Regions from separate parts of the Aromatoleum evansii genome, predicted to be linked through region 2. Evidence: predicted binding sites of a transcription regulator. Region 2 holds the regulator's gene; the other holds the start of a gene.
What was found. The regulator FNR, encoded in region 2, switches genes on or off when oxygen is low (the NO sensors DNR and NnrR bind a similar motif). The targets are predictions, from matches to a motif close to TTGANCTAGNTCAA.

Region 1 (3,183 bases), 2.2 Mb from region 2:
AGGTACATCGTGCCGATGTCCTTGTGGTTGGTCGTCGTGATCCAGCGCATCAGGCCGGTGGGGCCGTGATGGTCGCCGTGCGCGTGATCGGACATGACTGCCGCCATGCTACCTCCTTGACGAGTCGGACCTTCGGACTGCTTCGCCTGCTTCCGTGTACCTTGACTGACCTCTACTTGCCCTTGGCCGCCGCGATCTGCGCGGGCTGGACGGCTTCATCGGTCTTGTTGCTCCAGCTGTTGCGCGTGTAGGTGATGACGGCGGCGATGTCGGCCTCGGACAGCAGCGCACCGAAGGCCGCCATTGGCGTACCCGGCCGGCCATTGAGCACCACGGCGATCTGCCCGGCCACCTCGCCGAGCACCACCTTCGAACCGTCCAGCGGCGGGAAGGCGGGCGGCAGGCCCTTGCCGTCGGCCTGGTGGCAGGCGACGCAGTTCGCGGCGTAGACCTTCGCGCCATGCTCGACGAGTTCGGCAAGCGTCCATTCGCGCGCACCGGCGCTGGCCGCCGCGGCCATCGCTGCCTGCTGCTCGGCGACCCACTTGCCATAGGCCTCCTGCGACACGACATGCACCTCGATGGGCATGAAGCCGTGGTCCTTGCCGCACAGCTCGGCGCAGTTGCCGCGATAGATGCCTTCCTTGTCGGCGCGGAACCAGGCGTCGCGGATGAAGCCGGGGATGGCGTCCTGTTTGACGCCGAAGGCGGGCAGCCACCAGGCGTGGATGACGTCCGCCGCGGTCGTCAGCACCCGGATCTTCTTGCCGACCGGCACGACGACGGGGTTGTCGACCTCGACCAGGTAGTGCTCTCCCTTGGCCGTCTTTCCGTCGATCTGCTCGCGCGACGTCGACAGGTTAGAGACGAAGCGGATGCCCTGCCCTTCGCCCTGCAGGTAGTCGTAGCCCCATTTCCACTGGTAGCCGGTGGCCTTGATGGTGATGTCGGGATCGCGCGTGTCCTTCATCTCCAGCACGGTCTTCGTCGCCGGCCAGGCCATGCCGAGCAGGATGAGGACGGGGATCACGGTCCAGGCGATCTCGACCGCAGTGTTCTCGTGGAAGTGGGCGGCGATCGCGCCCTTCGACTTGCGGTGGTGGACCACCGCCCAGAACATCACGCCGAAGACGATCACGAAGATGAACAGGCAGATCAGCAACATGAGCGTATGCATGTCGTAGATCTGCGCGGCGATGCCGGTGGCAGGGGGTTGGAGGTTGTAGCGGCTTTGGGCCAGGAGGGCCGGCGACGCGAGCAGCAGGAATACGGCTAGTGCATGACGACCGGCAAGACCCATGTCCCTACCCCCATCGAATGCGGCGGCTCGGCGAGCCGTATTTCAGCGAATACGAATTGATGATGCCATAGCGGGATCGCCGGTCGCAATACAACTTTTGAGATTTGTCAATATGCTGCAGCGCACGATGTGATAAATGCCCGCCCCGCAGCAGCCCTCAATGTGCGGATAGGCGGCGACGCAGAGCGCGCAGGACGGCCCCGACGACGGGTATATGCTCGTAGAGCTGGCGAGCGGGGTCCCAGTGGTCGATGTGTTCGACGACCCGCCCTTCGGCATCGAAGCGCAGGTGCGTGACACCGACGATCTCGCGCCGCGCGGAGGCCGCGCCGAAGCGGAAGGTCCAGGCCAGCATGGCCTCGCGGTCGTGCGCGAGACAGCTCGTCACCTCGAAGCATGGCGCGTCGACCGCGGCGAACATGTGGCGGAAGATGCGCGCGATCGCTTCCACGCCGGTGACGTCATTGAAGGGATCGACGAAGCGTGCGCCGGGCGCGTACAGGTCGGCGAGGCGCGCGAGCGACTGCGGCGTGAGCGTCGCATAGAAGTCGGCGAGCCGTTCGGCGCAAGGCGTCATGCGCCCGTCGCCCGCCGCACGAGCGGGAAGGACAGCCCGTAGGGCAGGATGCGCAGCAGCTTCATGATGCTCGTGAAACGGCGCGGGAAGTGGGTCTCGAAGTCGCCGCGCGCGAATCCGGCAACGATTTCGGCCGCCGCGTCCTCGGGCTGGATCAGGGCCGGCATCGCGAAGCGGTTCTGCGCCGTGAGCCGTGTGGCGACGAAGCCGGGGCTGACGAGGTGGACGGCGACGCCGCGCGGGGCGAGGTCGAGATACAGGGACTCGGCGAAATTGACCAGCGCGGCCTTCGACGGGCCGTAGGCCGCCGCCTGGGGCAGTCCGTGGTAGGCCGCGACGCTGCCGACGATCGCGATCGCACCGCGTCCCTGGGCAAGGAGGGTCGGCACGACGCTGGTCGCGCCGTCGATGACCCCGAGGAGGTTCACCGCCAGGGTCGACCTCACCGCATCCGGCTCGAGTTCCCACGCGCGCATCGGCTGGTAGGTGCCGGCGTTGAGGATCACCACATCGATGCCGCCCCAGGCGGCGAGAACGGGGTCGCGCACGCGCGCGAATTCCGCCACGCCGCGCGTGACGTCCATCGGCAGCGCCAGACTGCCGGGGCAGTCCGCGGCAAGCGCCACGAGCCGCTCCTCATCGCGCGCCGAGAGCGCGAGCCGTGCGCCGCGCGCGGCCAGGGTGCGCGCGAGCGCCGCGCCGATGCCCGTCGAAGCGCCGACCAGCCAGACGCGCACGCCTCGCCAGTCCCGCAGCGGCGGATTGAGCGGCTCAAGGATGCGCATCGCGTTTCACGAACGACAGCGTGACCTCGCCGAGACGCACGCCGAACTTGCTCATCACCGAGCGGTTCAGCATCACACGCTCGTCCATCAGGAACATCCAGTCGTCGAAATCGACGTGCCATACCCGTTCGCCGACCGGCAACGCCAGCACGTAGCGCCAGCGCAGCGCGTTGCCGCGCGCCTCGCCCTGCGCCTCGCCGACCACATCGGCCGCGACGCCCGCGTAGCGCTGCGCGTCGTGCCGCGTGATCGTCCACACGCGCCGCTGGGTGGTGCCGTCGGAATAGGTGAAGCGCTCGTCGAGCGTGCCGACCTCGCCTCGCCAGCTCGCCTCGATCAGCACATGGAAGCGCTTCACGACCTTGCCCGAGCGGTCCTGGAACATGCCGTAGGCGTCGAGCGTGCCATTGAAATAACTGCGCAGATCGAGCGCCGGCGTCTCGGCGGCGTAGTCCTGCACTTCGATGCCGGCACAGCCGGCAATCCCCGTGGCCATCGCCAGGGTCATCAGCATCCGGCGC
Region 2 (3,183 bases):
CGCTGCGGCTTGAACAGACCCGGCAGGTGGGCGTAGCTGTACAGCGAGATGCGATCGGGCGACAGCTCCAGCACCTGCTCGAGCGTGCGGTTGAAGCTGATGATGTTCTGGCGCGGCAGGCCGTAGATCAGGTCCATGCTGATCGACTTGAAGCCGGTGGCACGGGCGGCATCGATCACGAGCTTGGTTTCGTCGTAGCTCTGGATGCGGTTGACCGCCTCCTGCACGTCCTCGTTGAAGTCCTGCACACCGACGCTCATGCGGTTGAAGCCAAGGTCGGCGAGCAGTTTGACCGTGTCGAAATCGACCTTGCGCGGATCGACTTCGATCGAGTATTCGCCGTTCGGCACCAGCGTGAAGCGCTTGCGCACCGAGTCCATGAGCTGGCGCAGCTCGTCGTGCGACAGGAAGGTCGGCGTGCCGCCGCCCAGGTGCAGCTGCGTGACCTGATGGCTTCCGCCCAGCGCGGCTGCCTGCATCTCGATTTCCTTATCGAGATATTTCAGGTACTTGGCCGAGCGCGCATGATCCTTGGTGATGATCTTGTTGCAGGCGCAGTAATAGCAGATCGTGTTACAGAAGGGGATGTGGAAGTATAATGAGAGCGGTTTACTCACGCCGCCCACACCGCGTTGCGCCAGCCAGTCCCGCAATGCACGGGCATCGAACGCTTCGACGAAGCGATCGGCCGTCGGGTAGGACGTGTAACGCGGCCCGTTGATGTCGAACCGACGAATCAACTGCTGGTCGAAAACAAGATCTTTCTGACTGGTCATGGTTGTATCGCTTGAGTGCATTCCGTACGATCTCAAAAAGCCGCAGTTTCGTGGTTGACGTGGATCAACGGTACATTCCGACAGGCGCCTGCCACTTCTCGGTCGATGTAGAAGGAACAATATTATCGTGCAAATGAAGGCGACGGTGCCGATTACAGTTGCGAGTCTGAAGGTCGCATGCTCCCAGTGCAATCTGGTCGAGCTGTGCCTGCCGTTCGGGATGTCGGAATCGGAAATCGACCGTCTCGACGAACTCGTCGGCGCACGTCGCAAGATCAAGCGCCAGCAGCACCTGTATCGCGCGGGCGATCCCTTCGAGGCAATCTACGCGATCCGCGCCGGCTCATTCAAGACCGACGTGCTGCTTGAGGACGGGCGCGAACAGGTCACCGGCTTCCAGATGACCGGGGAGATGCTCGGACTCGACGGCATCAGCACCGAAGCCCATTCCTGCAACGCGATCGCGCTGGAAGACAGCGAGGTGTGCGTCATCGCATACAGCAAGCTCGAGGAGCTTTCGCGCGTGGTCGAGGGGCTGCAGCTGCAGTTCCACAAGGTGATGAGCCGCGAAATCGTGCGCGACCATGGCGTGATGACCCTCCTCGGCTCGATGCGTGCGGAAGAGCGCCTGGCGGCCTTCCTGCTCAACATGTCCCAGCGTTTCACGGCGCGCGGCTTTTCTCCGGCGGAGTTCCACCTGCGCATGACCCGCGAGGAGATCGGCTCCTATCTCGGCCTAAAGCTGGAGACTGTGTCGCGCGCCTTTTCGAAGTTCCAGGACGAAGGGCTGATCGCAGTTCAGCAGAAACACATCCGCATTCTGGACATCGTCGGCCTGAAGCGGCTGATCCAGCACCCCACGCCGCGCCCCTGAAGGGGCTTTCCCTCTTCATACGCCCGTCGCCCTCGGCCGTTATTGACGCCGTCGCGCAGTCATCGTGCCGGACAGGGCGGCGATGTCTTCTTCGGACAGCAGATTGCGCGCAATTGGCAACAGCTCGCCCTCCTCGCGCTGAATGTGGCGGCGATAGGCATCCGCGAACGCGTCGACGTCCGCCGGTGTGAGATCGGTCGCTTCCCCGGCGGCAATGCGCTCAAGACGCGTGCGCATCCGCGCCCAGCCGGCAAAGAGCTTCTGGTGATCCGCCAGGATCCAGTCGATGAGCGTGCCGAGTTCGGCACGCCGGGCCTCATCGGCACGCGCGCGCAGGACGGGGAAAAGGTCGTCCTCCTCGTCCTGATGATGCTTGACGGCAGCGACGTCGAAGTAACGCATCACGTTGGCGGCAGCCTGCTGCGCCTGCTTGTCCGGACCATGCTCCGGCAGCCATGCGGCGAGCCGTGCCAGGGTCGCAAGCTGCGCCTGCAGGCGCTCATGGCAGGCCTCGAGCATCTCGAGAGGCGTCTCGAAACCGGGCGAGGAAGGGATCAGCGAATCGGTCATTGGAACACTCCGGCATACGCGAGGAATCCTGCCGGGTGCTTGCTCAGTGCCACCGACACGATCCATGAAAAAACAAGCAGGGCCGCCAGCAGCGCCATTACCCGGACGCGCATGGTGCGTCCCCAGCGCAGCGCGGTCGCGCCAAGAAGAATATAGACGACAAGCGCGACGACCTTGGCGGTGACCCACGGCGCGACGAAGGGGTAATGGCCGCTCATCGTCGCCAGCGTGATCGCGCTGCCGAGAAACACCGTGTCGATCACATGCGGCAGAGTGCGCGTGACGCGGTGATCCACCAGGGGGCTGCGCAGCAGCATCCACATGCCCTGCAGCAGGAAGCCGCTGATGCTCAGGATCGCACACAGGATGTGCAGGTGCTTGATCGCCGGGTACATGCGCTCAACCCGGACGCCCGTCGCTGCGCGGGCGCCAGTAGATCGGCAGATAGCGCGTTGCCCAGGCGCCGAACACGCCCAGCCAACCGAGCACAGCCAGCAGCATGACGAGCGCCGACCAGCCTGCGGGGACGAGCTCAGCCGTGATCCGCACGACGACGACGAGTTCGAGACCGAGGAAAAGTCCCCAAGTCAGGCGATCTGCTGCGAGCTTGCGACCCGAATGCCCGAGGGTGACCCGCGACACCATCGCCATCAGGACGGACCCGAAGAATCCGACACCCAGCGCATGCAGCGGGGCCATGCCCAGCATGTTGTACCCGAGCAGCGAGGCCGCGCTCTGGATCGCGAAGAGGGTCAGCGCGATTCCCAGCCACAGAAAGCCGATGTGGAGCATCCCCAGCAGGGGCACCTTCATCGCCGGCACCGGCCGCCACTGCCGCGACAGCCACAGGGCCGCGACCGCGGCGGGTGCATCCGCGATCCAGCGCAGCGACAACCATCCCGCGACGTCGAACACGGCATGCATGACGCTGCCCCCGACGACCAGCACCAGAACCCACAGCGG

Region 1: the regulator FNR is predicted to act here: its motif matches at 1,398-1,411, upstream of coxB (cytochrome c oxidase subunit II).

The regions. Positions count from the first base shown of each region.
Region 1 is NZ_CP141259.1:4,411,231-4,414,413, forward strand. Features, by position in the region: gene ctaD (cytochrome c oxidase subunit I) at 1-107, opposite strand, end outside; gene coxB (cytochrome c oxidase subunit II) at 173-1,300, opposite strand; gene U5817_RS20670 (nuclear transport factor 2 family protein) at 1,458-1,877, opposite strand; gene U5817_RS20675 (SDR family NAD(P)-dependent oxidoreductase) at 1,874-2,662, opposite strand; gene U5817_RS20680 (DUF3833 domain-containing protein) at 2,649-3,170, opposite strand; gene U5817_RS20685 (MFS transporter) at 3,170-3,183, opposite strand, start outside.
Region 2 is NZ_CP141259.1:1,249,389-1,252,571, reverse strand. Features, by position in the region: gene hemN (oxygen-independent coproporphyrinogen III oxidase) at 1-776, opposite strand, end outside; gene fnr (fumarate/nitrate reduction transcriptional regulator Fnr) at 910-1,650, shown strand; gene U5817_RS05665 (hemerythrin domain-containing protein) at 1,690-2,220, opposite strand; gene U5817_RS05660 (SirB2 family protein) at 2,217-2,615, opposite strand; gene U5817_RS05655 (NnrS family protein) at 2,620-3,183, opposite strand, start outside.